3 regions of the Serratia fonticola genome follow, and region 2 is predicted to be linked to each of the others. Evidence: predicted binding sites of a transcription regulator. Region 2 holds the regulator's gene; each other region holds the start of a gene.
The links. Region 2 encodes PurR, which represses purine synthesis genes. Its sites were predicted from a motif close to CANGCAAACGTTTGCNTG; they were not measured.
Positions count from the first base shown of each region.

Region 1: carA (glutamine-hydrolyzing carbamoyl-phosphate synthase small subunit) is a predicted target of PurR. The motif match lies at 6,967-6,984, and genes of this name have one in related genera.
Region 3: WN53_RS17915 (amino acid aminotransferase) is a predicted target of PurR. The motif match lies at 7,163-7,180, and genes of this name have one in related genera.

Region 1 is NZ_CP011254.1:2,646,741-2,656,639, reverse strand. Features, by position in the region: gene WN53_RS11835 (hypothetical protein) at 1-60, shown strand, start outside; partial or broken gene WN53_RS29150 (hypothetical protein) at 100-246, opposite strand; gene WN53_RS11830 (cysteine desulfurase-like protein) at 268-1,503, opposite strand; gene WN53_RS11825 (2OG-Fe dioxygenase family protein) at 1,500-2,138, opposite strand; gene carB (carbamoyl-phosphate synthase large subunit) at 2,355-5,576, opposite strand; gene carA (glutamine-hydrolyzing carbamoyl-phosphate synthase small subunit) at 5,595-6,743, opposite strand; gene dapB (4-hydroxy-tetrahydrodipicolinate reductase) at 7,214-8,035, opposite strand; gene ispH (4-hydroxy-3-methylbut-2-enyl diphosphate reductase) at 8,579-9,532, opposite strand; gene fkpB (FKBP-type peptidyl-prolyl cis-trans isomerase) at 9,513-9,899, opposite strand, start outside.
Region 2 is NZ_CP011254.1:4,549,624-4,559,522, forward strand. Features, by position in the region: gene punC (purine nucleoside transporter PunC) at 1-365, opposite strand, end outside; gene punR (DNA-binding transcriptional activator PunR) at 491-1,468, shown strand; gene purR (HTH-type transcriptional repressor PurR) at 1,465-2,490, opposite strand; gene cydH (cytochrome bd-I oxidase subunit CydH) at 2,815-2,904, shown strand; gene sodB (superoxide dismutase [Fe]) at 2,969-3,547, opposite strand; gene WN53_RS20175 (C40 family peptidase) at 3,762-4,577, opposite strand; gene WN53_RS20180 (Grx4 family monothiol glutaredoxin) at 4,988-5,335, shown strand; gene rnt (ribonuclease T) at 5,421-6,101, opposite strand; gene gloA (lactoylglutathione lyase) at 6,171-6,578, opposite strand; gene nemA (alkene reductase) at 6,891-7,988, opposite strand; gene WN53_RS20200 (TetR/AcrR family transcriptional regulator) at 8,070-8,675, opposite strand; gene eptA (phosphoethanolamine transferase EptA) at 8,838-9,899, opposite strand, start outside.
Region 3 is NZ_CP011254.1:4,027,599-4,037,497, reverse strand. Features, by position in the region: gene pepN (aminopeptidase N) at 1-399, opposite strand, end outside; gene WN53_RS17935 (GGDEF domain-containing protein) at 744-2,444, shown strand; gene pncB (nicotinate phosphoribosyltransferase) at 2,698-3,903, shown strand; gene asnS (asparagine--tRNA ligase) at 4,182-5,582, shown strand; gene ompC (porin OmpC) at 5,886-6,998, shown strand; gene WN53_RS17915 (amino acid aminotransferase) at 7,246-8,436, shown strand; gene WN53_RS17910 (MBL fold metallo-hydrolase) at 8,498-9,145, opposite strand; gene mepK (peptidoglycan L,D-endopeptidase MepK) at 9,214-9,762, opposite strand.

The sequences.
Region 1 (9,899 bases), 1.9 Mb from region 2:
GAGCGTGAGCAGGAAATGGAAGAGGACGAGATGAGCTTTATGGCACAGATGTTCAAATAACCGCAAAAATACCCGCCCTGGACCATCCAAGGCGGGCCGGCGTGGGTTAATCCCCGCTTCGCCCAGCACCACGACGGTGCCGTGAGTCGCATCCAGCACAAAGCCCTGCTTGAGCAGGCTGGCAGCTAAATCCACTACGCGAGCCTTATCCCCACCGCGCACCGACAGCAGCGTACGGCCTTTCTTCATGGCATCACCGGCTTATGGTCATGATTGACTCAACGTGTTGATAATCTCAAACAAACGGTCGATCTCCTGGCGGGTGTTGTAATGCATCAATCCGATCCGCACGACACCGCCACGTTGCTCCAGACCCAGTTGGCGGATCAGCCCCAGCGCATAAAAATGCCCGTTGCCGACACAAATATTGTGCTCGCCCAGCGCTCTAGCAACCGATTCAGGCAGCACGTGCGCAAACGTCACGGCGAAAGTCGGGGTCCGGCAGTTGGCATCGGGCCGATCGATACCGTACAAACGCGCACCTTTGACTTGCCGTAGTTTATCCAGGAAATAAGCGCTGAGCGCTTCTTCATGTTGGCTGAGTTGGCTAAAGCTGTCTTGCAAGCGCTGCCGCAATGGCGCGCCCGCTTCTCCCCACTGAGCCAGGTATTCGATCGCAGCTGTCACCCCCGCGAGCCCCTCAAAACTCTGAGTCCCCGTCTCAAAACGCCCAGGGCCAAGATCGGTGGCCGGCTCGACCTTGTAAGGACGTAACGTTTGCAACCACGGCGCAGCCAGATAGGCAATCCCGACGTGTGGGCCAAAAAATTTATACGCGGAACACAGGAGTATGTCGCAACCCAGCGCCTGAACATCAATAAGGCGGTGTGGGGCATAGTGCACAGCATCTACATACACCAAAGCGCCAACCTGGTGCGCCGCCTCGACGATACGCTTTATATCCACGATCGAGCCTGTGGTATTTGACGCATAGGTGACAGCCACCAACCGGGTTTTGGCGTTAATGAGCGCACAAAGTTTATCGACGTCTAACGTACAATCCTGATCGTTAACTGGAGCCTGATGGACAACGACCTGTTTATCGGCAGCGGCCTGTTGCCAGCTCGAAACGTTCGCATAGTGATCCAGAGCGGTGACGATCACTTCGTCCCCGGCTTGCCACTCCCGGCTGATAGCGCGGCTCAGTTGAAAAGTCAGTGAGGTCATGTTGGCGCCAAAGACAATATTGTCAGCCGAACCGGCATTCAAGAAGGCCCGAACAGACTCTCTGGCTTGTAACATCACTTGCTCAGTGGCTTTGCTGGAAAAGTAGTGTCCCCCCAAGTTGGCATTATGGTGGCCCAAATAATCGACCATCTTGTCTAATACCGTACGCGAAACCTGTGAGCCACCAGGGCCATCAAAGAACACCACGCTTTTTCCTTGATGCAGCTGATCCAGAGCGCTGAATTGCGCCCGGCTTTGTTCAGGCGTAAATGTCATACCACCCTCGCTGTCAGAACAAAAACATCCATATGCCCTTCTTTATCGGCCTCGACGGCACGGATTGGGCAGGCGTTATGCCACAACTTACTATCAGCAATCATGGCAACTTCGCCATTTTCCAACACCTTACGGAAAAATGGCTCTTCGCGATTGCTGTTATAGAGCAGGATATCCCCCCCGACAATGTTATGCCTGTCGATACCGACTATCGCGATATGATCAAAACCATCACGATGGATGCCTTCCGGCGCCACCTGAGTTTCATCATAGGTGGTGGTAATGCGGATTTGGTGGATCTCTATTTCCTGGTTGTTCGGTAGAGCATTGCTTTCAACAAAGACCCCACACATTTCACGCATCCCCTCATTTTGCCAGGTTGTGGTCAGGAGCGGTTCGAACTGGCGGACAATATTGCCCTGAAAGCGGTTGATATCCTCAGACTGTACAAACTCATGTTTGTCCGTCTCTACGACCTTTCCATCCTGAAAACGCATGACAGAATAACGCCGCAGGCGGTACTTGCCATCCGCATGCTGGGTGTGGGGAAGCGTGTTGAATGAAGGAGCCAGTTGAACCATCCCTTCCCGGCTAAGATGGGTGATCTGCAGGATATTCTCGTGTTTGTTTAGCATGATGACACCTTATTGAACAGGTCCGTTTTGCAACAGAAAATAACAGTAATCATCATTAAAAGTAGATAAAGATAATGGGATATCAAATTTATCATCCCAAAAATATGACGTACCCCCACAAAATCAGCACAAGTCGCAAATCATCACTATTGGGTTGCTCCAGCAATAAAAAAGGCGCTGCAAAAGCAGCGCCTCAGTGATAGCCAAGTTATTAACTTACTTGGTGATACGTGCGTGCAGTTCCTGTACCGACGTCACCTGCTCGGTTGGATCTGCCTTCATCGCCATCGAGGTAGCAAAGCCGCCGTTCATCGTGGTGTCGTAGTGCACTTTATACTGCAGCGCACTGCGGCGGATCAGCTTGGAGTCTTCAATCGCCTGACGCCCCGCCGTGGTATTAACGATGTAGGTGTACTCGCCGTTCTTGATGCGGTCCTGAATGTGCGGACGCCCTTCATGCACCTTGTTGACCAAGCGTGGGTTAATCCCCGCTTCGCCCAGCACCACTGCGGTGCCGTGGGTGGCATCCAGTTCAAAGCCCTGCTTGAGCAGGCTGGCAGCCAAATCCACTACGCGAGCCTTGTCCCCACTGCGAACCGACAGCAGCGCACGGCCTTTCTTCATGCCGGAGTTACTGCCCAACATCGCCTTGGAGAAGGCTTCGGCGAAGGTGCGGCCAACGCCCATCACTTCACCGGTCGAGCGCATTTCTGGCCCGAGGATCGGGTCAACGCCTGGGAATTTGTTGAACGGCAGCACCACTTCCTTGACCGAGTAGTACGGCGGGATAACCTCTTCGGTCACGCCCTGTTCGGCCAGCGATTTACCGGCCATCACGCGCGCCGCCACTTTCGCCAGCGGTACGCCGGTCGCCTTGGAAACGAACGGCACGGTACGCGCGGCGCGTGGGTTCACTTCGATCAGGTAGACTTCGTTGTTCTTCACCGCAAACTGCACGTTCATCAGACCACGAACCTGCAGTTCAAACGCCAGTTTTTCTACCTGCTGGCGCATCACGTCCTGGATCTCTTTGCTCAGCGTGTAGGCTGGCAGTGAACAAGCGGAGTCACCGGAGTGGACGCCAGCCTGTTCGATATGCTCCATGATGCCACCGATCAGCACGCGCTCGCCGTCACAGATAGCATCCACATCCACTTCTACCGCGTCGTCCAGGAAGCGGTCCAGCAGCACTGGCGCATCGTTGGACACGCTAACCGCGTTCTGGAAGTAACGGCGCAGGTCGATGTCGTCGTAAACGATCTCCATCGCACGGCCACCCAGTACGTAGGATGGGCGCACCACCAGCGGATAACCGATACCGGCCGCTTTCTCAACCGCCTGTTCGATGGTTGCCACGGTGGCGTTGGCCGGTTGCTTCAGGCCCAAGCGGTTAACCGCCTGCTGGAAACGTTCACGGTCTTCGGCACGGTCAATCGCATCCGGGCTGGTGCCGATAATCGGCACGCCTGCCGCTTCCAGCTCACGCGCCAGTTTCAACGGGGTTTGCCCGCCGTACTGCACGATCACGCCTTTTGGCTTCTCGATGCGCACGATTTCCAGCACGTCTTCCAGCGTCACCGGTTCGAAGTACAAGCGATCCGAGGTGTCGTAGTCGGTAGAGACGGTTTCCGGGTTACAGTTGACCATGATGGTCTCGTAGCCGTCTTCGCGCAGCGCCAACGAGGCGTGTACGCAGCAATAGTCGAACTCGATGCCCTGGCCGATACGGTTCGGGCCACCGCCCAGGATCATGATTTTCGGGCGATCGTTGGTCGGGTTGGATTCACACTCGTCTTCATAGGTGGAATACATGTAGGCGGTGTCGGTCGCAAATTCTGCCGCACAGGTGTCCACACGTTTGTAGACCGGGTGCATGTTGAAGCTGTGGCGCAGCTTGCGGATTTCGCTTTCCGCCACGCCAGCCAGCTTGGCCAGGCGCGCATCGGCAAAGCCTTTACGCTTGAGCGTGCGCAGGAAATCAGCGTTCAGGCCGTTGATGCCCGCTTCGGCAACCTGCTCTTCCAGACGCACCAGCTCTTCAATCTGCACCAGGAACCAGCGGTCGATGTTGGTCAGGTTGAACACACCATCGACGGACAGACCGGCGCGGAAAGCATCGGCGATGTACCAGATACGATCGGAACCCGCATCCTTCAGCTCACGGCGGATCTTGGTCAAGGCTTCCGGATCGTCCAGGCTCACTTTCGGATCAAACCCGGTCGCGCCCACTTCCAGGCCGCGCAGCGCTTTCTGCAATGACTCCTGCTGAGTGCGGCCAATTGCCATCACTTCGCCGACCGACTTCATCTGGGTGGTCAGGCGATCGTTGGCACCGGCAAACTTCTCGAAGTTGAAGCGCGGGATCTTGGTGACGACATAGTCGATGGACGGCTCAAAGGAGGCTGGCGTACGGCCACCGGTGATGTCATTCATCAGCTCATCGAGGGTGTAACCCACCGCCAGCTTGGCGGCGATCTTGGCAATCGGGAAGCCGGTCGCTTTCGAAGCCAGCGCCGATGAACGGGATACGCGTGGGTTCATTTCAATCACGATCAGGCGGCCGGTTTTCGGGTTCACCGAGAACTGCACGTTGGAGCCGCCGGTTTCCACCCCGATCTCACGCAGTACCGCCATCGAGGCGTTACGCATGATTTGGTATTCTTTGTCGGTCAGCGTTTGCGCTGGAGCCACCGTGATAGAGTCACCGGTATGGATACCCATCGCATCGATGTTTTCGATCGAGCAGACGATGATGCAGTTGTCATTCTTATCGCGCACCACCTCCATCTCGTACTCTTTCCAGCCGATCAGCGATTCGTCAATCAGCAGCTCTTTGGTCGGGGACAGATCCAGACCGCGCTCGCAGATCTCTTCGAACTCTTCGCGGTTATAGGCGATACCGCCACCGGTGCCGCCCATGGTAAATGACGGGCGGATAATGCATGGGAAGCCCACATCGGCGGCCACCGCCAACGCTTCTTCCATATTATGGGCGATGCCGGAACGCGCCGTATCCAGGCCAATTTTCTTCATGGCGATATCGAAACGGCGGCGGTCTTCGGCTTTGTCGATGGCATCGGCGGTAGCGCCGATCATGGTGACGCCGAACTCGGCCAGTACGCCCTGACGTTCCAGCTCCAACGCACAGTTCAGCGCGGTTTGCCCACCCATGGTTGGCAGCACCGCATCCGGGCGCTCTTTCTCGATGATTTTACGCACCACTTCCCAATGGATCGGCTCGATGTAGGTGGCATCGGCCATTTCCGGGTCGGTCATGATGGTGGCCGGGTTCGAGTTGACCAGTACAACGCGGTAACCTTCTTCACGCAGCGCCTTACACGCCTGGGCACCAGAGTAGTCAAATTCACACGCCTGGCCGATAACGATCGGGCCAGCGCCGAGGATCAGGATGCTTTTTATATCTGTACGTTTTGGCATGGCTTTTCTGGCTCCTGATTATTTGGCGTTGGTACGGTAAGTCTCAATCAGTTCGATAAAGTGATCGAACAGCGGCGCGGCATCGTGCGGGCCTGGGCTGGCTTCTGGGTGGCCCTGGAAGCTGAACGCGGCTTTATCGGTACGATGGATGCCCTGCACCGTGTGGTCGAACAGGGATTTATGCGTGACGCGCAACGTGCTCGGCAGATTATTTTCATCTACGGCAAAGCCATGGTTCTGCGCGGTGATCATCACGGTATTGTTATCCAGATCCTTCACCGGGTGGTTACCGCCGTGGTGGCCAAGCTTCATCTTCATGGTTTTGGCACCGCTGGCCAGCGCCAACAGTTGGTGGCCCAGGCAGATACCAAATACCGGGATATCGGTTTCCAGGAAGCGTTTGATGGCGGTAATGGCGTAATCGCATGGCTCCGGATCTCCAGGGCCGTTGGACAGGAAGATGCCGTCCGGATTCATTTTCAGCACGTCTTCCGCAGGGGTTTGCGCTGGCACCACGGTGAGGCGGCAGCCGCGATCCACCAGCATGCGCAGAATGTTACGCTTGGCGCCGTAATCGTAGGCCACTACATGGTAAGGCAGTTCGCCCGCAGGCTTAGCCTCCGGTAAATCGCCTTCCAGCGTCCAGCTCCCCTGTTGCCAGGCGTAAGCCTCTTTGGTGGTGACCTCTTTCGCCAGATCCATGCCTTTCAGGCCAGGGAAAGCCTTGGCTTTTTGCAGCGCCAGCTCGGCATCGGTGAGGTCGCCCGCGATGATGCAGCCGTTCTGTGCGCCTTTCTCACGCAGCAGGCGGGTCAGCTTGCGGGTATCGATATCGGCAATCGCCACAATGTTGTGACGCTTGAGGTAATCGGCCAGGCCCATTTCGTTGCGGTAGTTGCTGGCAATCAGTGGCAGGTCGCGGATGACAAGGCCTTGAGCATGAACAGCGGAGGATTCTGCGTCGGAATCATTGGTGCCGACATTGCCGATATGAGGATAAGTAAGAGTAACGATCTGGCGGGAGTAGGAAGGATCAGTGAGGATTTCTTGATAGCCGGTCATCGAGGTATTGAAGACCACTTCCCCCACTGCCGTACCTTCTGCCCCGATGGCCCGACCGTGGAATTGGGTTCCGTCTTCCAGAACCAATAGCGCTGACTTAATCAAAACACCCTCCGAGGAATAATCAATCACAATATTTGCATATTAATTCAGATTTCACGCCCTAAATCAATGCAAAAACCGCCCTCAAGGCCAATTTTTGGCAAATTGGGCGCATTTTAATGATGAGCGTCCCGCTTGTCTAGATAAAGCGCCATTTTTTCCATTATTTTTGCTGCCCTCAGGGTTTAAAGGGGGTCACAGGCACAAAAACACCAGCAAACTTGACCGAGTAAACGGTTGCGAGACACAGTGACAGAAAAAATGGCTTAAAACAGCTAAAATCGATGCGAGGAGCAATAAAGATGGCAGTAAAAACAGGAAATAGACTGGATAACATATAAAAATAATAGCTACACAATTAAAACTAATCGTAAGCTTCATTTTTGATGTTAAAAAAAAGGACAATAAAATTATTGTCCGATTATCATATCATTATGATCAACACAACCACATCACGATGGTGTTCATTAAAATTATAACTGGTCTAAACCGAGCACGTCACGCATATCAAACAGCCCGTTATGCTGGTTTGAGATCCAGGATGCGGCACGCACCGCGCCATTGGCAAACGTCATCCGGCTTGAGGCTTTATGGGTGATCTCTACCCGCTCGCCAATATCGGCAAACATGGCGGTATGTTCACCCACAATATCCCCGGCACGAATGGTGGCAAAGCCGATGCTCTTTGGATCGCGCTCGCCGGTATAACCCACGCGCTCGTAAACCGCGCACTCTTTCAAATCACGTCCCAAGGCACCGGCAATCGCCTCGCCCATGGCTAACGCCGTTCCTGAAGGGGCATCTACCTTGTGGCGGTGGTGAGCTTCCACAATTTCAATATCGGTATAATCGCCCATGACCTTGGCCGCTTTTTCCAGCAGCTTGAGCACCACGTTGACGCCCACGCTGAAGTTGGCGGCAAACACGATGCCAATCTGCTGTGCCGCGTCCTGGATCGCCGCTTTACCTGCATCATCAAAACCGGTGGTGCCGATCACCATGGCTTTGCCGTGGGCCACGCAAAACGCCAGATGGGCCAGGGTGCCTTCCGGGCGGGTGAAGTCGATCAGGATATCGAAATCGCTGACAACCTTTTCCAGGTTATCGCTGACGGTGACGCCCAATGCACCAACGCCAGCCAGTTCGCCGGCATCGGTGCCAACCAGGCTAGAACCCGGGCGCTCCAACGCTGCCCCCAATACCACACCCTGTGCCTGTTGCACGGCCTGGATCAATTGGCGCCCCATGCGGCCACCGGAACCCGCAATCGCGATGCGGATTTGTGAATCAGTCATACTTCGCTCTCTTTTATGGTCAAAAGCCGATCCTCGGCTATAGGTTCAGGGTAACTTTCTCACCTTACCACTGCCAGAGGATTTTTTTGCGGATTAGAAAATTATGATATGCCCGGTATGTTATCAGTAACGCTGTCAATTGATTAACAATTACCCGATTAGCGGCAACTGTCTGGTTTTACATAATCATGCACTATTTATGCATTACGATGAATGGCGTAAAGGGGGTTTCTGCAAGTTAAATAGCGGCTGTTATTATCGCGACACATAAAGCCCAAAGCAGAGGGGAGTCATACAGGTTAGCCGACCGTTGAGCGCATGGATGCGCGATTCGAGCCCCCAGGGATGGGTTTACGGCGTGTCGGCGTTCTGTATGGCTCCTACCTGTTACACCAGTAATTACAGCTAGTTAAAATGCAAAACGGGGAGCATGAAAGCTCCCCGTTCAAATAGATGACAAAGTGGTAATGTTGCAGACTCTTAACGGACGCAGCATGCAGCGTCCCTACGTAGCAACACTCAAGCCTGGGGTAAGAAAAACCATCAGTCGATCTGCTTGATATCCATGCGCAGTTCTTTCGGCACTTCAAACACGATGTTCTCTTCACGGCCGCTAAGCTCCTGCACGTCCTTGCCGCCCAAAGCTTTCAAGCGGCTGATGACGTCCTGAACCAGCACGTCCGGCGCAGAGGCTCCAGCGGTGACGCCAATGTTGCTCGCATCTTTCAACCAGGATTCCTGAATGTCCGCCGCCGAGTCGATCAGATAGGCCGGTTTCCCCACACGCTGGGCAAGCTCGGCCAGGCGGTTGGAGTTGGAGGAGTTCTTCGACCCCACCACCAGCACCACATCGGCATCACCTGCCAAGCTGCGCACCGCTTCCTGACGGTTGGTGGTGGCATAGCAGATATCGTCCTTGCGCGGCCCGATAATATCCGGGAAGCGCTTACGCAACGCATCGATCACGTCGGAAGTATCGTCCACCGATAAGGTAGTCTGGGTCATAAAGCACAGGTTATGCTCGTTCTTTACCTGCAATTGCCAGACATCTTCCGGCGACTCAACCAGGTACATGCCCCCTTGAGGGTTACTGTACTGGCCCATGGTGCCTTCCACTTCCGGATGCCCGGCGTGGCCAATCAGGATCGCTTCGGTGCCCTTACGGCTGGCACGGGCCACTTCCATATGCACCTTGGTCACCAACGGACAGGTAGCATCAAACAGCATGGTCAGATCCCGGGCCTTGGCCTCGGCACGAACTGCCTGTGAAACACCGTGGGCAGAGAAGATCAGGATCGAGCCATCCGGCACTTCCGCGATCTCTTCGATAAATACCGCACCGCGCTCACGCAGGCTTTCGACCACGTAGCGGTTATGTACCACTTCGTGACGGACGTAAATCGGCGCGCCATAAATCTCCAGCGCACGTTCTACGATGCTGATCGCACGATCAACCCCGGCGCAGAAGCCACGTGGATTAGCCAGCAATATTTGCATGCGCTTCCTCCTGCTGCGGGTCGATCTCCAGCACTTCGATATCGAAGGTCACCGGATGCCCCGCCAACGGATGATTGAAATCAACGGTGATCGAATCTTCCGCCACTTCACGCACCACACCAGGCATTTCACTGCCGTCGATGGCGGTAAACAACATGATGGTGCCGACATCCGGCACGCCTGTTTCGTTGAAGTCGCGGCGTGAGAAGAACTGGATGAGATCCGGGTTCTCCGCACCGAACGCAGCTTCCGGTTGCAGGGTAAACGCACACTTGTCCCCAGCCCGCAGACCGATCAGCTGCTGTTCCAGCGGAGCAGACAGGCTGCCATCGCCCAGGCGGAACAGCGCTGGTTTGCCGTTGCCCTG
Region 2 (9,899 bases):
TAGCGATCGACCACGATCGCCTGCCAGGTGACGGCGGCGGAACACACGCCAATGGCTTGAATAAAGCGCAGTGACCACAGTTGTGCCACGTTCTCGACCCAAAGCATACCGAGGCAGCCGACGGCGAACAGCGCCAGGCCAATCAATAACACGGGCTTACGGCCAATACGGTCGGACAGCGGCCCCCACAGCAACTGGGCAAAGGCAAAGCCTGCCAGGAAGATACTCAGGCTGGCGCTGATCGCCCCAGCGGAGATTTGCAGATCCTGCTGCATTGCCCCAAAGGCGGGCAGGTACATATCGGTAGCCAGATAGCCCAACATGCTCAGGCCGGCCAGGTAGAACATAAATCCAAAATTTCGCATTGCTATTTCTCGTTAAAATTATGTTGTCGCAGGTTTTGAAGCGCCGGCAAGTGTATACGGCTGGATCTCTGCTTGTGAAACGGTAATATTTGCAAGATGCTGTTAAAAAATTTGAAGGCAAACATATGTGGTCTGAATATTCACTCGATGTGGTAGATGCGGTAGCGCGGACCGGCAGTTTCAGCGCGGCGGCACAGGAGTTGCACCGAGTTCCTTCTGCGGTGAGCTATACGGTACGCCAACTGGAGCAATGGCTGGCGGTACCGCTGTTTGAACGCCGTCACCGCGATGTGGAACTGACGCCAGCGGGGGCGCTATTTGTTAAGGAGGCGCGGGTTGTTATCAAAAAAATGCTCGATACCCGACGACAGTGCCAGCAGGTGGCCAACGGTTGGCGCGGGCAACTGCGGATTGCGGTCGATCTGATCGTCAAACCTCAGCGCAGCCGCCAACTGGTGCTGGATTTTTATCGCCATTTCCCCGACGTGGAACTGATAGTGCAGCCGGAAGTATTCAACGGCGTATGGGATGCGCTAGTCGATGGCCGAGCGGAGATGGCCATTGGTGCAACGCGGGCGGTGCCGGTGGGTGGCGGTTTTGCCTTTCGCGATATGGGCTTTATGAATTGGCTCTGCGTAGTACATGCTAAACATCCGCTCGCCGCCTTGCAAGGAAAGCTGCGCGACGATCAGCTACGGCCCTATCCCTCGTTGCTGTTGGAAGATACTTCGCGCAATTTACCCAAGCGGGTGACCTGGTCGCTGGACAACCAGCGGCGGCTGACCGTGCCGGACTGGGTTTCGGCGGTAGATTGTTTGCGTGCCGGGCTGTGTGTGGGCATGGTGCCTGCACATCGCGTATTGCCGTTGGTGCAAAGTGGCGAACTGGTGGTGTTGACACTGCATGAGCCTTTCCCGCCCAGCGCTTGCTGCCTGACCTGGCAGCAAAACGCCCAGTCTCCGGCCATGGCCTGGCTGCTGGACTATCTGGGCGATAGCGAAACGCTCAATCAGGAATGGCTCAGTGAAGAGGACCCGGGGGGGAATCGGGCGCAGCATGCGGCGCCCCTACGGAGAAATATGGGGTTAAGGCACAGTATTTAGCGGCGGTAATCGACAAAAGGACCATCGGCGACTGAGCGGCGCTCGATGAGTTTTGGATGCACTTCAATCACCTGCGATTCTTCACGCTTGCTGATGATGCGATCCAACAGCATGGTAAAGGCCATTTCGCCCAGTCGCTCTTTCGGCTGGTGAATGGTGGTCAGCGCCGGGGTGAAGTAGCGGGCATTACGCACGTTGTCGTAGCCAATAACCGAGATATCCTGCGGTACACGCAACCCCAGCTCATCGGCGGCACAGATCGCCCCCATGGCCATAATATCGCCGCCACAGAAAACGGCGGTTGGACGATGCTTTTGCGACAGGATCTGATGCATGGCTTTGTAGCCAGATTCAGGCTCGAAATCCCCCTGCACGATCCATTCTTCGCGCACTTCGATGTTGGCTTCCTTCATGGCTTTCAGAAAGCCCTGGTGGCGACCTCCACCGGTATTACGCGCCAGTTGACCAGGAATTGCACCGATGTCCCGGTGGCCACGTTCGATCAGGTAGCGGCCTGCCAGGTAACCGCCCTCGAAGGCATTGTCGATAATGGTATCGGTGAAGTCTCCGCGTGCGGTACCCCAATCCATCACTACCATGGGAATATTACGGTAATCTTCCAGCATGCCCAGTAGCTGATCTGGATATTCTGAGCACATCACCAGCAGGCCATCGACGCGCTTTTGCGCCAGCATCGCTAGATAGGCTTGCTGTTTATCCAGATTATTGTGCGAGTTACACAAGATCAGGGTATAGCCTTTGCTGTAGCAGCTGTTTTCTACCGCTTCGATCACTTCGGCAAAATAGGGGGCCTCGCTCGAGGTGGCGAGCAAACCGATCGATTTGGTGTGATTGACCTTGAGGCTGCGGGCGACGGCGCTGGGTGAATAGTGCAGCTCTTTGATGGCGGCCCAAACGGCCGTTTTGGTATCTTCGGCGACGAAACGCGTTTTATTGATAACGTGCGATACGGTAGTGGTAGAAACGCCAGCGCGTTTGGCCACATCTTTAATCGTTGCCATGTAAAAAATGACTCCTAAACCCACATGTTACAGCATGTAAGTATGATGTTAATCGTTTGCCTACGTAGATCCTTTCCCAGATAAGCGAAAACTGAGTTTTTAGTGCTGAAGTCGTAAATCGCTTGAACAGGGAGGGGCAGTTTATCGGTACGCAGTTGTGAACTGCGGATTTTGTCGCATATTGAAGAAAAGTGGAAGAGCTAATCGGTAATTATCAGCGGGGAAAGCATAACAAGATTTTAATCACGAACTGTGGGAAAATGATTTGACGTATAAACTGTGTGGCTTATGCTCTTGAAAAGCCAATCTGAGAGGGAGTTGTATATGGATACCGATTTGAAGATGTCATTACTCACCACCGTGGGTGCCTTGGCAATGATTATTGCTTTCAGTTTTATTGCCGCATTGAACTGATCCGCAGCAGAAAAACAAAGGCGCAGCTTGATGCCGCGCCTTATTATTAGCTAGTCACCCGCCGTTAAGCCAGGTTTTCTGCCACGAACGCCCAGTTCACCAACGCCCAGAAGTTTTCCAGGTACTTTGGCCGCGCATTGCGGTAGTCGATGTAGTAAGCATGCTCCCACACGTCAACGGTCAATAACGGAACGTCTGCGCCGGTCAGCGGGGTTGCCGCATTTGAGGTGCTGACGATCGCCAGACTACCGTCCGCTTTTTTCACCAGCCAAGTCCAGCCCGCGCCGAAGTTTTTCACGGCGGCATCGGTGAATTGCTCTTTAAAGGCGGCGAAGGAGCCGAATGACTTATTGATGGCCTCTGCCACTGCGCCCGTTGGCTCGCCACCACCTTGCGGTGATAAGCAGTGCCAATAGAAGGTGTGGTTCCAGACCTGAGCGGCGTTATTGAACACGCCGCCGGTGGAGGTCTTGACGATCTCGACCAGGGATTTGCCTTCGAACTCGCTGCCTTTCACCAGATTGTTCAGGTTAACCACGTAGGTGTTATGGTGCTTGCCATAGTGGTATTCCAGCGTTTCTGCGGAAATGTGCGGTTCGAGAGCGTTTTTCTCATATGGTAATGCAGGTAATTCAAACGACATTGCTTTCTCCTTTTATAGACAATACGCCTCTCCGACGCTGCAGGCCTAAGGGGCCGAGGGCGGAAAAACGCAATTGCACCACTTTTGTTATGGTTATTAATCTTAACAACTTTCGGGGGGAAAAGAACATCCAAAGTGTGCCAAGTGACTGATTGTTTAAAGTTGCAGCGGGAGATTGAGAGCACGGCCGAGCAGTTGGCTCAGCCGTGAAAGGTTAACGGATGGTGGTAGGGGTCACTACGCGGCGGGCACCAATGTAATGGTTCTGCCAATAGTCGTTATCCAACTGACTGATGCGAATTTCTTCACCGGTGCGCGGTGACTGGATGAACTTACCGTTACCAAGATAGACTCCAACGTGATCGGCGGTGCCACGGTTGTTGATGCGGAAGAACACCAGATCGCCTTTCTCCAGCTCATTACGCTTGATCGGCGCTGCATCACGCAGGTGGTACATTTCGTTGGCGGTACGCGGCATTTTGATTTTCACCACGTCTTTGTACGCGTAATAAATCAGCCCGCTGCAGTCGAAGCCTGTACCAGGTGAAGACCCACCCCAGCGGTAGGGTTTACCCATTTGCCCCATCAGCTTGGCCATGGCGGTCTGCTTGGCGTGCTGATAACGTTTTTTGTGAGCGGCGGAAAGTTTTAACGGCTTTTCGCGGCCAGCTAATTTTGCCGTAGCTTTGCCTTCTTCACGATGGCGACCATAACCTTTTTTATAGCCTTTTTTAGGCGGAGTTACTTTTAGCTTGGCCGTTTTGGTTGCCTGGCTTTTGGTTTTAACGCTGGTGGTTTTTTTGGCGGTCTTTAAGGTTGCTGGTTTGGTTTTTAGCGTTTTCGGAGGGGTGGCTGCCTTCACTTTTTTATTGGCTTTCACCGCTTTCTTTTTCTTGCGGTCGTCTGGCCGGGCTTCATTAACGTGACTCTTGCGCTGCTCGGCAGAAACACGTGCCTGTGGCGCAGCGTGCGCCAAATTGAAGAAGAGCTGCGTAAATAGCAGCACAAAAAGTGTAATAATTAACCGCATATCGACATTACCAACCTTGGCTCCGAAACAGAAATCGAATGAGTCACAGTATTCCCGAAATTCACCCTATAAAACAGCGTGGATCTCATAAATACTAATCCATATTGTGAGAAAACGTTAATGGCATTTTTTTTGTTGCAAAATCAAACGCCTGGCGCCTAAAAAAGCGACAGAGATCATGTGGTTGGCTTATTGCTCTCCGGCATTGGGCAGGGCAAATATAATAGTGAAACGTCCCGATTAAAAATGTTATTCTGGGGCCATGTTTTAACCGGTTCGGTGTGTCCGCCGCTTTTGCTAAGGCAATCAGAGAATGTCCCTGCAAAAGATGGCGTTTTCTTGGCACCGGTCCTGCCGCTACAATAGCCAGTGTGATGCATGTTGTAGCCATGATGTGGCTTGAGGAAGCAATAATGACGACGATTGAAAAAATTCAGCAGCAAATTTCTGCCAACCCGATCCTGCTGTATATGAAAGGCTCACCGAAATTGCCAAGCTGCGGTTTCTCTGCTCAGGCCGTGCAGGCGCTTTCAGCCTGTGGCGAACGTTTTGCCTATGTTGATATTCTGCAAAACCCGGACATCCGCGCCGAGCTGCCAAAGTACGCAAACTGGCCAACCTTCCCGCAGCTGTGGGTCGATGGTGAACTGGTTGGCGGCTGCGATATCATCATCGAGATGTACCAGCGCGGTGAACTGCAGCCGTTGATCAAAGAAACGGCCGAGAAGTATAAAGATCAGGAAGACCAGCAGCCTTAATGGCGCAGGTTTTTACCAAATAAAATCGGGCGGCACCTTTAACAGTGCCGCCCGATTTTTTTATGTCTGTCAGTTTGCCAGCAAGCTATTGCGATTCAACGTTGGCAATCGGCCAGCCACCGAGACGTTTCCAGCGGTTAACCAGTTCACAGAACAGTTGGGCGGTTTGCTGGGTATCATACAGGGCTGAGTGCGCCTGGCTGCTGTCAAACGGCATGCCAGCGGCAATACAGGCTTTAGCCAGCACCGTCTGCCCCAATACCAGCCCGCTAAGCGCAGCGGTATCAAAGGTGGCGAAAGGATGGAACGGGTTGCGCTTCAGGCTGGCACGTTCGGCGGCAGCCATCAGGAAGCTGTGATCAAAATTGGCATTATGCGCCACGATGATTGCCCGGTTACACCCCTGATCCTTAAGGCCTTTACGTACGGCTTTGAAAATCGCATGCAGCGCATCATATTCACTCACTGCACCACGCAGTGGGTTATGTGGATCGATACCGTTGAAGGCCAGCGCTTCCGGTTGCAGGTTCGCCCCTTCAAACGGCTCTACATGAAAATGCAGTGTTTCATCTTGCTGCAACCAACCATTTTCATCCATTTTCAGCGTGACGGCGGCAATCTCTAGCAGCGCATCGGTCTGAGCATGAAACCCAGCGGTTTCCACATCAATAACAACGGGATAAAACCCACGGAAACGGCCACTCAGGGCGTTAAGATCACTTTTTTCGGCCATCAGTTTCTTATCTTTAGCGAATTCAGCGCGCATTATGACAAATTTCTTGTCTTGGTGCAGCGGAGATAGAAAGCAGGGCGCAGGGTGCGCCCTGGAGAAACCTCAGTTACCGAGGCCGTGACCTGCGTGCTTGTTCTCGATCAGTTCAATCTTGTAACCGTCCGGATCTTCGACGAAGGCAATCACGGTGGTACCGCCCTTGACTGGGCCGGCTTCGCGGGTGACTTTGCCACCGGCCTGACGGATGTTGTCGCAGGTGGCTGCTACATCATCGACGCCCAGTGCCAGATGACCAAATGCGGAGCCCATGTCGTAGCTGTCTACGCCCCAGTTATAGGTCAGCTCGATGACCGAGCCTTCGCTTTCATCGCTATAACCCACGAAGGCCAACGAGTATTTGTACTCGGTGTTTTCGCTGGTACGCAGTAAGCGCATGCCTAATACCTTGGTATAGAAGTCGATGGAGCGTTGCAGATCGCCGACACGGAGCATGGTATGGAGTAAGCGCATAATTTCCTCTGATTGGATATGCCGCGGCTGACGGCAGGTGACTTGAACAGCGTCAGACAGTATAGCCTTGTCGCATAAGGCAATTCAACGCGTGCGGTTGGTGATGGGGTAGGTTACGTTGTCACAAACAAAAAATAGCTGCGGATAATAGTGCAGCAGGCGGGAGCCATACAGAACGCCGACACGCCGTGGATCCATCCATGGAGGCTCGTATCGCGCATCCATGCGCTCAACGGTCGGCTAACCTGTATGGCTCCCACCCGGCTCAGCCTTGAGGCGTCGCGGTATTAAGCGCACCTATTTAGCTGAGCTTTACAGTGTCGGGTAATCTGTATAACCCTCGGCACCGCCGCCGTAGAAGAAATCGGCACGCTGCTCGTTGAGTGGAGCCTGCTGTTTAAAGCGTTCCACCAGATCTGGGTTGGCGATATAGCTGCGACCAAAGGCGACGGCATCAATAAAGCCTTGGGCGATCAACTCTTCCGCTTTCTCCGCCGTATAGGCACCCGCGCCAATAATCACGCCTTGGAAGTGTGCTCTTACTGCATCGCGGAAGGCGGTTGAGTAAGGCTTGCCACCGGCCCAATCCGGCTCGGAAATATGCAGGTAGGCGATACCGCGTTTATTCAGCTCTTCGATCAGATACAGCGCCGCTTCTTCCTGATCTTCGCCGTTGTCCAAGCCATTGAACGGGCCCAACGGTGAGATACGGATACCAACGCGATCGGCACCGATTTCGGCAATGCTGGCATCGACCACTTCCAGCGTCAGACGGGTACGGTTTTCAATGCTGCCACCGTATTGGTCGGTACGTTGGTTGGACGCCGGAGACATAAACTGGTGCAGCAGGTAACCGTGCGCGGCGTGCAGTTCAATATAGTCAAAACCGGCCTCACGCGAGTTGGCAGCAGCCTGGCGGAAATCGTTGACGATCCCCGGGATTTCGTTGGTTTCCAACGCACGTGGGGTTGAGGTTGGCACACGAACCCAGGCACCGGTTTCATCACGCACCGTGGTGCGGGTTTCGGCATTGATCGCTGAAGGCGCGACCGGAGCCTGCTGGCCCGGCTGCAAGCTTGAGTGGGAGATACGCCCTACGTGCCACAGCTGCACGGCAATATGGCCCTGTTTGTCATGTACCGCCTGGGTGATTTTTTTCCACGCGGCGATTTGTTCTGGGGTATGCAGACCGGGAGCTCCGGCATAACCTTTCGCCTGGAAAGAAATCTGGGTGGCTTCGGTGATCAGCAGGCCAGCGCTGGCACGCTGTGCATAATATTCCGCCATCAACGGCGTTGGGATGTCACCTGGCTCGATGCTGCGCAGACGAGTCAGCGGAGCCATGAACACACGGTTGGGGAGGGTGGTGTGGCCAACTTTGAGCGGAGAGAACAATTTTTCAATCTTCATAGTGCATCCTATAGTATTAGACCAGTCGACTAGTGATGATAAACAATATCGCTACAATGTCTTTCGGGTAAAAAAGGGAGTTTATGGCTGCGCTGGGCGCAACAGCAATTCGATACTTTCCAGCGCACAGGTCAGTGGGGCGACCGAGTGGCGGATTTTAGCCCGCAACGATGCGCCCAACCACAGCGAATACAGCGTTTCCGCCGTGGCCGCTGGGCTCATGGTGACAGCCAGTGAACCTTCACGGATGCCGCGTTCGATCGCGTCTTGCAGATGACCGATCACGCGGCTGGTGCCCGCTTCCAAGGCATGGCGCATAGGTTCAGAAAGATCGCTGACCTCTGCGGAGAGTTTCACTGCCAGGCAAGCGTTATGGCACTCACTACGGCAGTGGAAGCTGATGGCCTGGGCGTAATAACTTAATAACTGATTACGCGCATCGCTGCGGCTGTCAGCAAACAGAGCCTGCATTTGAGCGTCGTAATGGGCAAAATAGCGTTGCAACATTGCTTCGCCGAAGGCTTCCTTCGAGCGAAAATAGTGATAGAACGACCCTTTGGGCACGCCAGCGGTAGCGAGCAACTCACTGAGGCCCATGCCGGTAAAACCAAGGCGCAGGCTGAGCGTTTCGCCGGTAGCGAGCAGATGTTCTCGGGTATCCCCGTTGCAATTCGTCTGTTTTGTCATAATGAAAATGAGAATAATAGACCGATTGGTCTAGGTCAAGTCGCAGATAAAAAAACCGGTAAAAAAATTCCCGGCTCTGACGGTAAACAGTCGACCAACTTACATTCTATCGAGGTGCTGCACAAGACCTCATACCGTAGGGGCGCCGCATGCTGCGCCCGTCTAGTTGCGACAGCGCTGCAGAATATCCAGGTCGGGCTGATATTGCCTTGTCTGCACGTTTAACATACCCAACAGGGTGTGGAACAGATTATCCTGTGAAACCTTATCGGTCTCCGCCAGGGATTGCAGGCATTGGCGGTTAATGCCGAAGTTGCGTTCATAATCGGCCGACATCCACATCAGGAAAGGCACGTGGGTCTGCTGAGAAGGGGCGAACATATACGGCGTACCGTGCAGATACATGCCATTCTCCCCGAGCGATTCACCGTGATCGGAAAGATAGACCATCGCCGTATTGAATTTGCCGCTGTATTGCTGCAACAGCTTGATGGTGTTGTCCAGCATGGCGTCGGTGTACAGTAGCGAATTGTCGTAGGTATTCACCAGTTGCTCGTGGGTACAGTCCTGGATCTGGTTGCTGTCACAGGTTGGTGAGAACTGTCGTAATTCTGGCGTACTGCGGCGATAGTAGGCCGGGCCGTGGCTCCCCATCTGATGCAGTACGATCACACCGTCCCCTTGCAGGCCGTTGATATAATCGTCCAGTTTATGCAGCAGCACATTATCCATGCAGACATCGCCGTCGCAATACTGTGAAAGCTTCAGTTTGGTCATGTCGATATGTGGGATACGATCGCAGGCGCCCTTACAACCGCCGTCATTCTCGCGCCACAGCAGGTTGACTCCGGCATGTGCCATCACGTCCAGTATGCCTTCCTGGTGTGCGGCCAAGGTGGCGTCGTAATCGCTGCGTGGCATGTTGGAGAACATGCAGGGCACGGAGATAGCCGTTTCGGTACCGCAGGAACTGGCATTCTTGAAATAAACCACATCGTCCTGCTTCAAGCGGGGATTGGTCTCCCGTGAGTAACCACCTAGCGAAAAATTCTCCGCCCGCGCGGTTTCACCGACCACCAGTATCACCAGGGTCTTCTTGGCCTGGCTGCTAATCACCGGGCCTAAATGGGCATCTTCACCAATTTTGACCAGCGGCAGATTTTGGTGGAAATAGCGGTGTTGAGCGTACTTGATGGTGCCAGCCACAAAATTGCTTGGGGTGAG
Region 3 (9,899 bases), 520 kb from region 2:
ATCCAGATAGAAGGTGATATGGCGGAAGCCTTCGGCCTCGCATTGGGTGCACAGCGCTTCGCCAGACAGGTATAGCCCTTCCAACGCGCTATTTTTGGCCGGATGGATGTCGTTGACGATCGTCAGGGTAAACTGAGCCGGTAGCTGTTCAATCACCAGTTGGTTTTCTTGCTGGTGATAGGCGCTCCACGGCTGCCCATCCACTTGAATACTCACCAGAGTCAGGTCTTCGCCATTCAACGTTAACGGGGCACCGGCGGCACCCTGCCGTTTGATCTGGCTGACGGCGGTAACGCGCGTGGTGTCTGCATCCAGTTCAAAATCCAGGTCGATATCGGTGATGGTATAATCTGGGGCGCGATAATCGTGGCGATACTTCGCCTGTGGCTGTTGTGTCATAAAAACCCTTTGACGTCTCAGTGAGTTACAGATCCCGGACTCGGAGCGTACCGCCGTGCAGGACGACGCGGTACCTCAATGGCCCGATTGTGAATAAACTGTATCACAGCTATAAAAAAAACCCAGAAATGGCAGCAAATCGCACCAAGAAATCACACGACTCACGCAGACATTCGCTGTTGTTTGCTATGCTCCAGCTACCCTGGCGCTTCACTTAACGTCAAACTCAGCATTTTATGCTTAAACAGGCGCGGTTCCGTCCCCGTTGGCAACCGAATTGCGGAGGAAAACCAGCGGTAGCAATGATATAATCATCCAAGAGCCAGTAGGAGAAACAGATTGGCATGAAAGTAAAATACCTGATCTATTTCTTCACCTTCGCCATCATGCTGTCCTTTGCGGTTTTTATTGCCAATGGGCTGATAAAGGCCCGGACCAGCTATGAGCAAAGCCTGGAAAACCTGTATAAAATCAGCAGGACCAAAGAAGTGGCCGAGGCCTTTCAGGCTACGCTGCTGGCACATCGGTTAAAAAGATTAGGTCTGGCGGATAAATCCGTCACCCAAGCCGAATGGCAGCAGGCCGATAAACAGGCGCGTGATAAAATCGCGATTGTTAAAGCCAATGTAGATGCCGATCTCGCCCTGCGCCTGGGCATTCGGCAAAAGATTGCCATACTTTCTATGCTCGATTGGATGGAAAGGCTGCTGGATAACGATTCGCGTCAGGTCACGCAAGTCGACACTGCCAACAGCAATCTGTTCAATATCAACAGCGCCTATTATATCGTCCAGACCACCAAAGCCTTCTACCGCTATACCTACGACACGCGGCTGATCAATGCGGACTCATTTCTGTTTTTGGAGGCCGTTCGCCTTAATAACCGGCTGAATATGTCGCTGACCGAGCTGATCGATCAGATTATCGACGTCAATCTCAGCAGCCTGGAACGCAAGAATGCTTATCTGAAGGCCATCCAATTGACCGGGGTATTCACCCCGCTCGGTACCCGTTTGGCGTTCTTAAAGCTGGCCTATAACGATCCGCAGATTGCCGAACTGGTGGATGAGATACTCCGTAACATCTCCAACAATCGGATCAGCAACATTTCCGACGGGTTATATCAAGCCATTACCCACAATACCGTCTATGACATCAACCTGATCGCCAGCTATATCGAAGAAATGGACGAACTTTCTCAAAGACTCTATGAGCGTAGCTTTGAGCTGGAGATGGCCGCTTCCGAAGCCAAAAAGTATGATAGCCAGACGGCCATCTACGGCATGATTTCTCTGAGTGGGCTGATTGCCTTGTTCATCCTGCTGCCTTCCATGATCTTCTGTTCCAACATCACCCGCTGGCTGACCAAAACGCATAAAAATATTCTGCGCCTGTCACAAGGTGATATGAATATTGATGAAAACGACGCTTTTTACAGTAAAGAGTTAATCGCCATCAGTGATGCCATCACCCAGCTCAAACAATACAATCAGGTCAAGATCGCGCTGGAAAACGAAAAGCAGCAGCTAATCAAAGAGCTGGAAGTCTCGTCATTCTTCGATCCCTTGACCAACATTTATAACCGCCGCAAATTTTTCCTCGAGTGTGAGATGCTCGCCCAGAGCAGCTACCCGCTGGCGTTCTGTCTGATCGATATCGATAACTTCAAGCGTCTTAACGATACCTATGGCCACGATGTCGGCGACCGAGTGCTGGTGATGTTCGCCCAGTCGTTAAGTAACACCTTCCGTTCCAGCGATATCTTTTGCCGCTATGGCGGTGAGGAGTTTGCCCTGCTGCTCGGCCACTGTTCCCTGGAAAATGCCCGCAGCATGATGGAAGCGCTGCGTGAACAAACCCAACAGATGTGCCTGGAGTTACTCAACGGAAAACGGGTGCGCTTTACCATCAGCTGTGGCATCGCTGCCGTAGGCAACCTGGCAGAACTACATCCAGCCATCAAACAGGCCGATGAAGCGCTCTATTTTTGTAAGAAGAGCGGGCGCAATCGGGTCAGTATTTATACGCCAACCGGTTTTATCTGAATCTGTGTTTAAAATAATTAACCTCATAATTTTTATGAGTAAATCAACTAAGCCATTCAGTTTATTGGATTAAATGGCTTTTTCTGGCTGAGGTTATGCCGCCGGTAAAATAAAGGCACGTTTTATCCTCGACCCGTTCCGGCCATTTGTGGTGTGATGAGGCTTCAATAACAGGATAATCCGGGTATACTCCCCCCACTTTTTTGATTATCCGGATTTGGACACGCGCCTGACGAGGATGCTGTAACGCGATATGACTCTATACGCTTCCCCGATTTTGACTTCACTGCTTGATACTGACGCCTACAAGCTTCATATGCAGCAAGCAGTGTTCCATCGCTACCCCGCAATTACCGTTGCGGCGGAGTTTCGTTGCCGTGGCGACGAACTGCTGGGCGAATATGCCGACGAGATCCGCGCGCAGGTTGCCATGATGAGCGAGTTGGCGCTAACCGAAGCCGAACACCGCTATCTCTCCAGCCTGCCTTTCTTCCATCAGGATTACCTGAGCTGGCTACGGGAGTTTCGCTACGATCCGCAGCAGGTCAGCATTAGCAGTCACGACGGCAAATTGCATATCCGTATCGCTGGCCCCTGGCGCGAAGTGATTATGTGGGAAGTGCCGTTGTTGGCCGTGATCAGCGAAGTAGTGCACCGCCACCGTTCGCCACAGGCCACGCCAGAGATGGCAATTAGCCAGTTGCGCCAGAACCTGGCGCAGTTCAAGCAACTGAGCGGGGATATTGATATCTCACGCTTCAAGCTGATGGACTTTGGCAGCCGTCGCCGCTTCTCCCGCGAGGTGCAACAGGCCATTGTCAGCACGTTGAAAAACGAATTCCCCTATCTGGTTGGCACCAGTAACTACGATTTGGCGCATCGGCTGGATCTGATCCCGGTTGGCACGCAAGCCCATGAATGGTTCCAGGCTCATCAACAGATTAGCCCGGTGCTGGCCAACAGCCAACGTGCCGCCTTGCAGGCCTGGCTGGATGAATATCCCGATCAGCTCGGCATTGCACTTACCGACTGTATCACCATGGATGCGTTCCTGCGTGATTTCGGCAAACAGTTTGCCCAGCGTTATCAAGGATTGCGCCACGACTCTGGCGATCCGATCGAATGGGGTGAAAAAGCCATTGCCCATTACCAGCAATTGGGCATCGATCCCATGAGCAAGACGCTGGTGTTTTCAGACAATCTGGATCTGGATAAGGCGTTGGCGCTGTATCGCCACTTTGATCGGCGTATCAACCTGGCGTTCGGCATCGGTACGCGTCTGACCTGCAATATCCCCGGCGTCAAGCCGTTGAATATCGTGATCAAGCTGGTCGAGTGTAAAGGCAAGCCGGTGGCCAAACTGTCCGATAGCCCAGGCAAAACCATCTGCCAGGACCCTGCGTTTGTCAAAGCGCTGCGCAAAGCCTTCGATCTGCCGCTGGTGAAGAAAGCCAGTTAAGGCATCCCTTCACTCCAACCCTCTCCCACTGGGAGAGGGAGCTGTACGGAGCTGCGTTAAGGAACAGGAGCCAATTGGTGATGCAAACGTGTGGGCATTTCTCGCCAGCGATCCCTCTCTTCCTTTATATACCTCCTGTTTTTTTACCTCACTGTAATAAATCTTGTCCCATTCTGATGATTTCTACTTGTGCTCTGCAACGCGGCAAGTAACATAGCAATATCCCCAAATTCTTGGGTTGTTAGGCTATTTCTGAAAAACTTATAAGAGAGAAATCTATGAGCGTAGTGCCTGTAGTCGACGTACTGCAAGGTCGTGCTGCGGTTGACAGTGAAGTCACCGTGCGCGGTTGGGTACGTACCCGGAGAGATTCTAAAGCTGGTATCTCCTTCCTCGCCGTTTATGACGGCTCCTGCTTTAATCCGTTACAGGCCGTCGTTAATGATTCTCTGCCGAATTATCAGGACGAAGTGTTACGCCTGACCACCGGCTGTTCCATTGAAGTGACCGGTACCGTGGTACCTTCGCCGGGTGAAGGCCAGAGCTTCGAACTGCAGGCCACAGCCATCAAGGTGGTGGGTTGGGTTGACGATCCTGACACCTATCCAATGGCGGCCAAACGCCACAGCATCGAATACCTGCGCGAAGTTGCCCACCTGCGCCCACGCACCAACCTGATTGGCGCGGTTGCCCGCGTTCGCCACACCTTGGCACAGGCGATCCACCGCTACTTCCACGAGAACGGTTATTTCTGGGTTTCCACCCCGCTGATCACCGCCTCTGATACCGAAGGTGCCGGTGAAATGTTCCGCGTCTCCACGCTGGATATGGAAAACCTGCCACGTACTGATAAAGGTGCCGTCGATTTCAGCCAGGATTTCTTCGGTAAAGAAGCCTTCCTGACCGTATCCGGCCAGTTGAACGGCGAAACCTACGCCTGTGCACTGTCAAAAATTTATACCTTTGGCCCCACCTTCCGTGCCGAGAACTCGAACACCAGCCGTCACCTGGCGGAATTCTGGATGATCGAACCGGAAGTCGCCTTTGCTTCCCTGGACGACATTGCCGGGCTGGCCGAAAGCATGCTGAAGTATGTCTTCCAGGCGGTGCTGGATGAACGTGCCGACGATCTGCAATTCTTTGCTGAGCGGGTAGATAAAGATGCCATCGACCGTCTGAAGCGCTTTGTCTCTTCCGATTTCGCCCAAGTGGACTACACCGAAGCGGTCGAGATCCTGATTGCTTCCGGCCAGACCTTCGAGAACCCGGTTTCCTGGGGTATCGATCTGTCGTCTGAACACGAGCGCTATTTGGCCGAGCAACACTTCAAGGCTCCGGTAGTTGTGAAAAACTACCCGAAAGATATCAAAGCCTTCTATATGCGCATGAATGAAGATGGCAAAACCGTCGCGGCGATGGACGTGCTAGCGCCGGGCATTGGTGAAATCATCGGTGGTTCACAGCGTGAAGAGCGTCTGGATGTGCTGGATCAGCGTCTGGCAGAGATGGGCCTCAATAAAGAAGATTATTGGTGGTATCGTGACCTGCGCCGCTATGGCACCGTGCCACATTCTGGTTTTGGCTTAGGTTTTGAGCGTTTAATCGCCTATGTGACCGGGGTGCAGAACGTCCGTGACGTGATCCCGTTCCCAAGAACGCCACGTAACGCCAGCTTCTAAGTCATAAAACCCAGCATAATTTAAACATTTTTTTTACATAATAAAGGCCAGCTTAGCTGGCCTTTCGCATTTTTGATTATTGACCTACATCACAAAGTTCCCTAAAATACACAAATTGTTACACATCGTTTCTTTCTGAAACCAGATTGCGACATTGGTAGCATTTTCGTTCTAGATAAACCTGCCCGTGAATGGAACACTGCGTGCAGACACAGGACGACACCAATCTATCAACAATAGTTCCAAAAGAATTATTGGCGGCAGTGGCAAGGTGTCCGAATAAAACCAATGAGGGTAATAATGATGATGAAGCGCAACATTCTTGCAGTAGTGATCCCAGCTCTGTTAGCAGCTGGTGCAGCCAACGCAGCTGAGATCTACAACAAAGACGGCAACAAACTGGATCTGTACGGTAAAGTTGACGGTCTGCACTACTTCTCTAACGACAAAGGCAACGATGGCGACCAGTCATACGTGCGTTTTGGCTTCAAAGGTGAAACCCAGATTACTGACCAACTGACCGGTTACGGTCAGTGGGAATACAACGTGCAAGCTAACCACGCTGAGTCACAAGGTACCGAAGGTACTAAAACTCGTCTGGGCTTCGCGGGTCTGAAATTTGCTGACTACGGTTCATTCGACTACGGTCGTAACTACGGCGTAGTGTATGACGTTGAAGGCTGGACAGATATGCTGCCAGAATTCGGTGGCGATACTTACACCACTACCGACAACTTCATGACTGGCCGTACCAACGGTGTTGCTACTTACCGTAACAACAACTTCTTCGGTATGGTTGATGGCCTGAACTTCGCTGTGCAGTACCAAGGCAAGAACGAAAACGACAAGCGTGACCTGAAGAAACAAAACGGTGACGGTTGGGGTGTGTCCTCTACTTACGCAATCCTGGATTCAGGCGTTAGCGTAGGTGCTGCCTACTCTGGTTCTGACCGTACTGACGCTCAAACCAATCTGTCTACTGCTGGTGGTAAAGACGCTGAAGCATGGACCGTTGGTGCTAAATACGACGCCAACAACGTCTACCTGGCAACCATGTATGCAGAAACCCGCAACATGACTCCATACGGCGAATCAGATTTCACCATCGCTAACAAAACTCAGAACTTTGAAGTGGTAGCTCAGTACCAGTTCGATTTCGGCTTGCGTCCATCCATCGCTTACCTGCAGTCTAAAGGTAAAAACCTGGCTGGTCGTAACGCAAACGGTAGTAACTTCGGCGGCGGCGACGCTGACCTGGTTAAATACGTTGACGTAGGTGCGACTTACTACTTCAACAAAAACATGTCTACCTACGTTGATTACAAAATCAACCTGCTGGACGAAAACGACTTTACTCGTGCTAACAACATCGCTACTGACAACATCGTAGCTACCGGTCTGGTTTACCAGTTCTAAGTTGTTGCACTTGATGACGGTTCGTCGTCAGCTAAGTTAAAAAAACAGGGCTTCGGCCCTGTTTTTGTTTTTAGCGCTTTACGCCATTTTTTATTCTGCCAATCTGCCCTTCCCCGTCATTTTTTGTGCTGAATCTGCCGCCGTCACAAGATCGAGGTGTTTTTCTCGCAAACGGTTGGCAAAGACGATAACTGGCGCTACCCTGATGTTTCTGTCTGCTTAACTCTAGGCCATGGAAGCATCTGACATGTTTGAAAAAATCACCGCTGCACCTGCCGATCCGATTCTGGGTCTGACCGACATTTTCCGCGCCGACAAGCGTGAGAATAAAATCAACCTGGGTATTGGCGTCTATAAAGACGAAACTGGCAAAACGCCGGTGCTGACCAGCGTCAAGAAAGCTGAGCAGTATCTGCTGGAAAATGAGACCACCAAAAACTACCTGGGTATTGAAGGTATTCCTGAATTTGCCAGCTGCACGCAAGAGCTATTGTTCGGCAAGCAGAGCCCAATCATTGCCGACAAGCGTGCCCGTACCGCGCAAACCCCTGGTGGTACCGGTGCCCTGCGTGTCGCGGCCGACTTTATTGCCAACCAGACCAGCGCCAAGCGTATCTGGGTCAGCAACCCAAGCTGGCCAAACCATAAAAACGTCTTTGGTGCCGTTGGCCTGGAAGTGTTGGAATACAACTATTACGACGCCGCCAACCATGCGCTGGACTTTGACGGTCTGCTCACCAGCCTGAACCAGGCTCAGGCCGGCGACGTGGTGCTATTCCACGGCTGCTGCCATAACCCTACCGGTATCGATCCAACCGAAGCACAATGGGCTCAGTTGGCTGAGTTGTCCGTAGCCAAGGGCTGGTTGCCGCTGTTCGACTTCGCCTACCAAGGCTTCGCCAAGGGCCTGGAAGAAGATGCACAGGGTCTGCGTATCTTTGCTGCCAAACATCAGGAACTGATCGTTGCCAGCTCCTACTCGAAGAACTTCGGTCTGTATAACGAACGTGTTGGTGCCTGCACCGTGGTAGCTGCCGATGCAGAAACCGCCGAGCGTGCCTTCAGCCAGGTGAAAGCCGCAATCCGTGCCAACTACTCGAACCCGCCGTCACACGGTGCGGCCGTAGTTGCCACCATCTTGGGTAACCCGGCGCTGCGCGCCATTTGGGAACAAGAGCTGACTGACATGCGCCAGCGCATTCACCGTATGCGCCAGCTGTTCGTTAATACCCTGCAGGAAAAAGGGGCGGAGCAGGATTTCAGCTTCATCATCAACCAGAACGGCATGTTCTCTTTCAGCGGCCTGACCAAAGAACAGGTTCTGCGTCTGCGTGATGAATTTGGCGTGTATGCCGTTAACTCCGGCCGCGTTAACGTGGCGGGGATGACGCCGGACAATATGGCGCCGCTGTGCGAAGCCATCGTTGCCGTGCTGTAAGCGGATTTAGCATTGAAAAGGGGCGCATATGCGCCCCTTTGTTGTTTTGTATGGGAGAGCTCTACCAGATGGCTGGCTCTTCGCGCAGGAACGGGTTGGTTTGACGTTCATGGCCAAAGGTAGACATCGGCCCATGTCCTGGAATAAACGCCATATCATCGCCCTGAGGCAGTAATTTGTTACGGATTGAAGCGATTAGCGCCTGATGGTCACCGCGCGGGAAATCGCTGCGGCCAACGCCACCGTTGAACAACACGTCACCCACTAATGCCAAACGCGCCTGTTCGTTGATAAAAACGATATGACCAGGCGTATGACCAGGGCAATGCAGTACGTTCAGCGACATTTCGCCCACCTGCACTTTATCCCCCTCTTCCAGCCATTTGGTCGGCGTTAGAGCGGCGCATTCATCCAGGCCAAACATACGGCTCTGTGCTGGCAAACCTTCAAGCCAGAAGGCATCCTCCTTATCCGGGCCATAGATTGGCACCTGATAATGTTCGGCCATTTCTGCCGCTGCGCCTACGTGATCGAGATGGCCGTGCGTCAGCAAAATCTGGCTGATCTGCACGCCCTTTTCGGCAATGGCGGCCTTAAGTTTTTCCGGATCGCCACCAGGATCGACCAGCGCCGCCTGTTTGGTCACGTCGCACCAGATGAGCGTACAGTTCTGACTGAACGCCGTAACGGGGATAATATGGTATTTCATAAAGCTCCAACGACAACGGCACCACGCCCAAGGGGCGGGTGCCATTCAGCGATCATGATGCACAATGATTACCAGGTCCGCACCGGGCCGGTATCGATGTGCACAAAGTTACTACGTGGATAATAGCCTACCCCGCCAGCACGCATTTTTAGCGCGGCCTTACGGATATTACTCAGTTGGATCCCTTCGATATGGAAATCCATCGCCTGGCCTTTGGTGTGGTAGCTTTGCTTGGCCACGCCACGGCTGTGCGCACGCATTTCGGTGTTGGTCGCCATTGAACGGTAGCCGGAAATCAGCTGTACCGGTTTGCTGGTGCCCAGCATCACCTGTAGGCGATAGAGATGATCAAACAGAGCCGGATCAATGCTCTTGACCTTATTGGCCCGATAGTCACGGAAGATATGGTTCAGGCGCGCCAATTCTTCTTTATTGTAACCTTTACCGTTGAAGAACTCGGCCTTGATGGATTCGCCAGTATTGAGGTTGTTCAACAACAGAATACGTGGGCGAGCGGTAGAAAGACTGGCAAACGCTTGCCCTGGGAGCAGCGCGATACCCACGGCGGCGCTACCTAACGCCAACCATTTACGGCGATGATGATCAATTTTGTCCATGACTCTTTTAAACCCGGCAAGAATGTCAAAATATATGCACAAAACTGCGCACTGCCCGAACCATAACCGCCAGCGTATGCGGAGTCAACCCGCGATACGCTGTGGTTTACCAGTGCTCACAAAAAACAGAGCCTGCT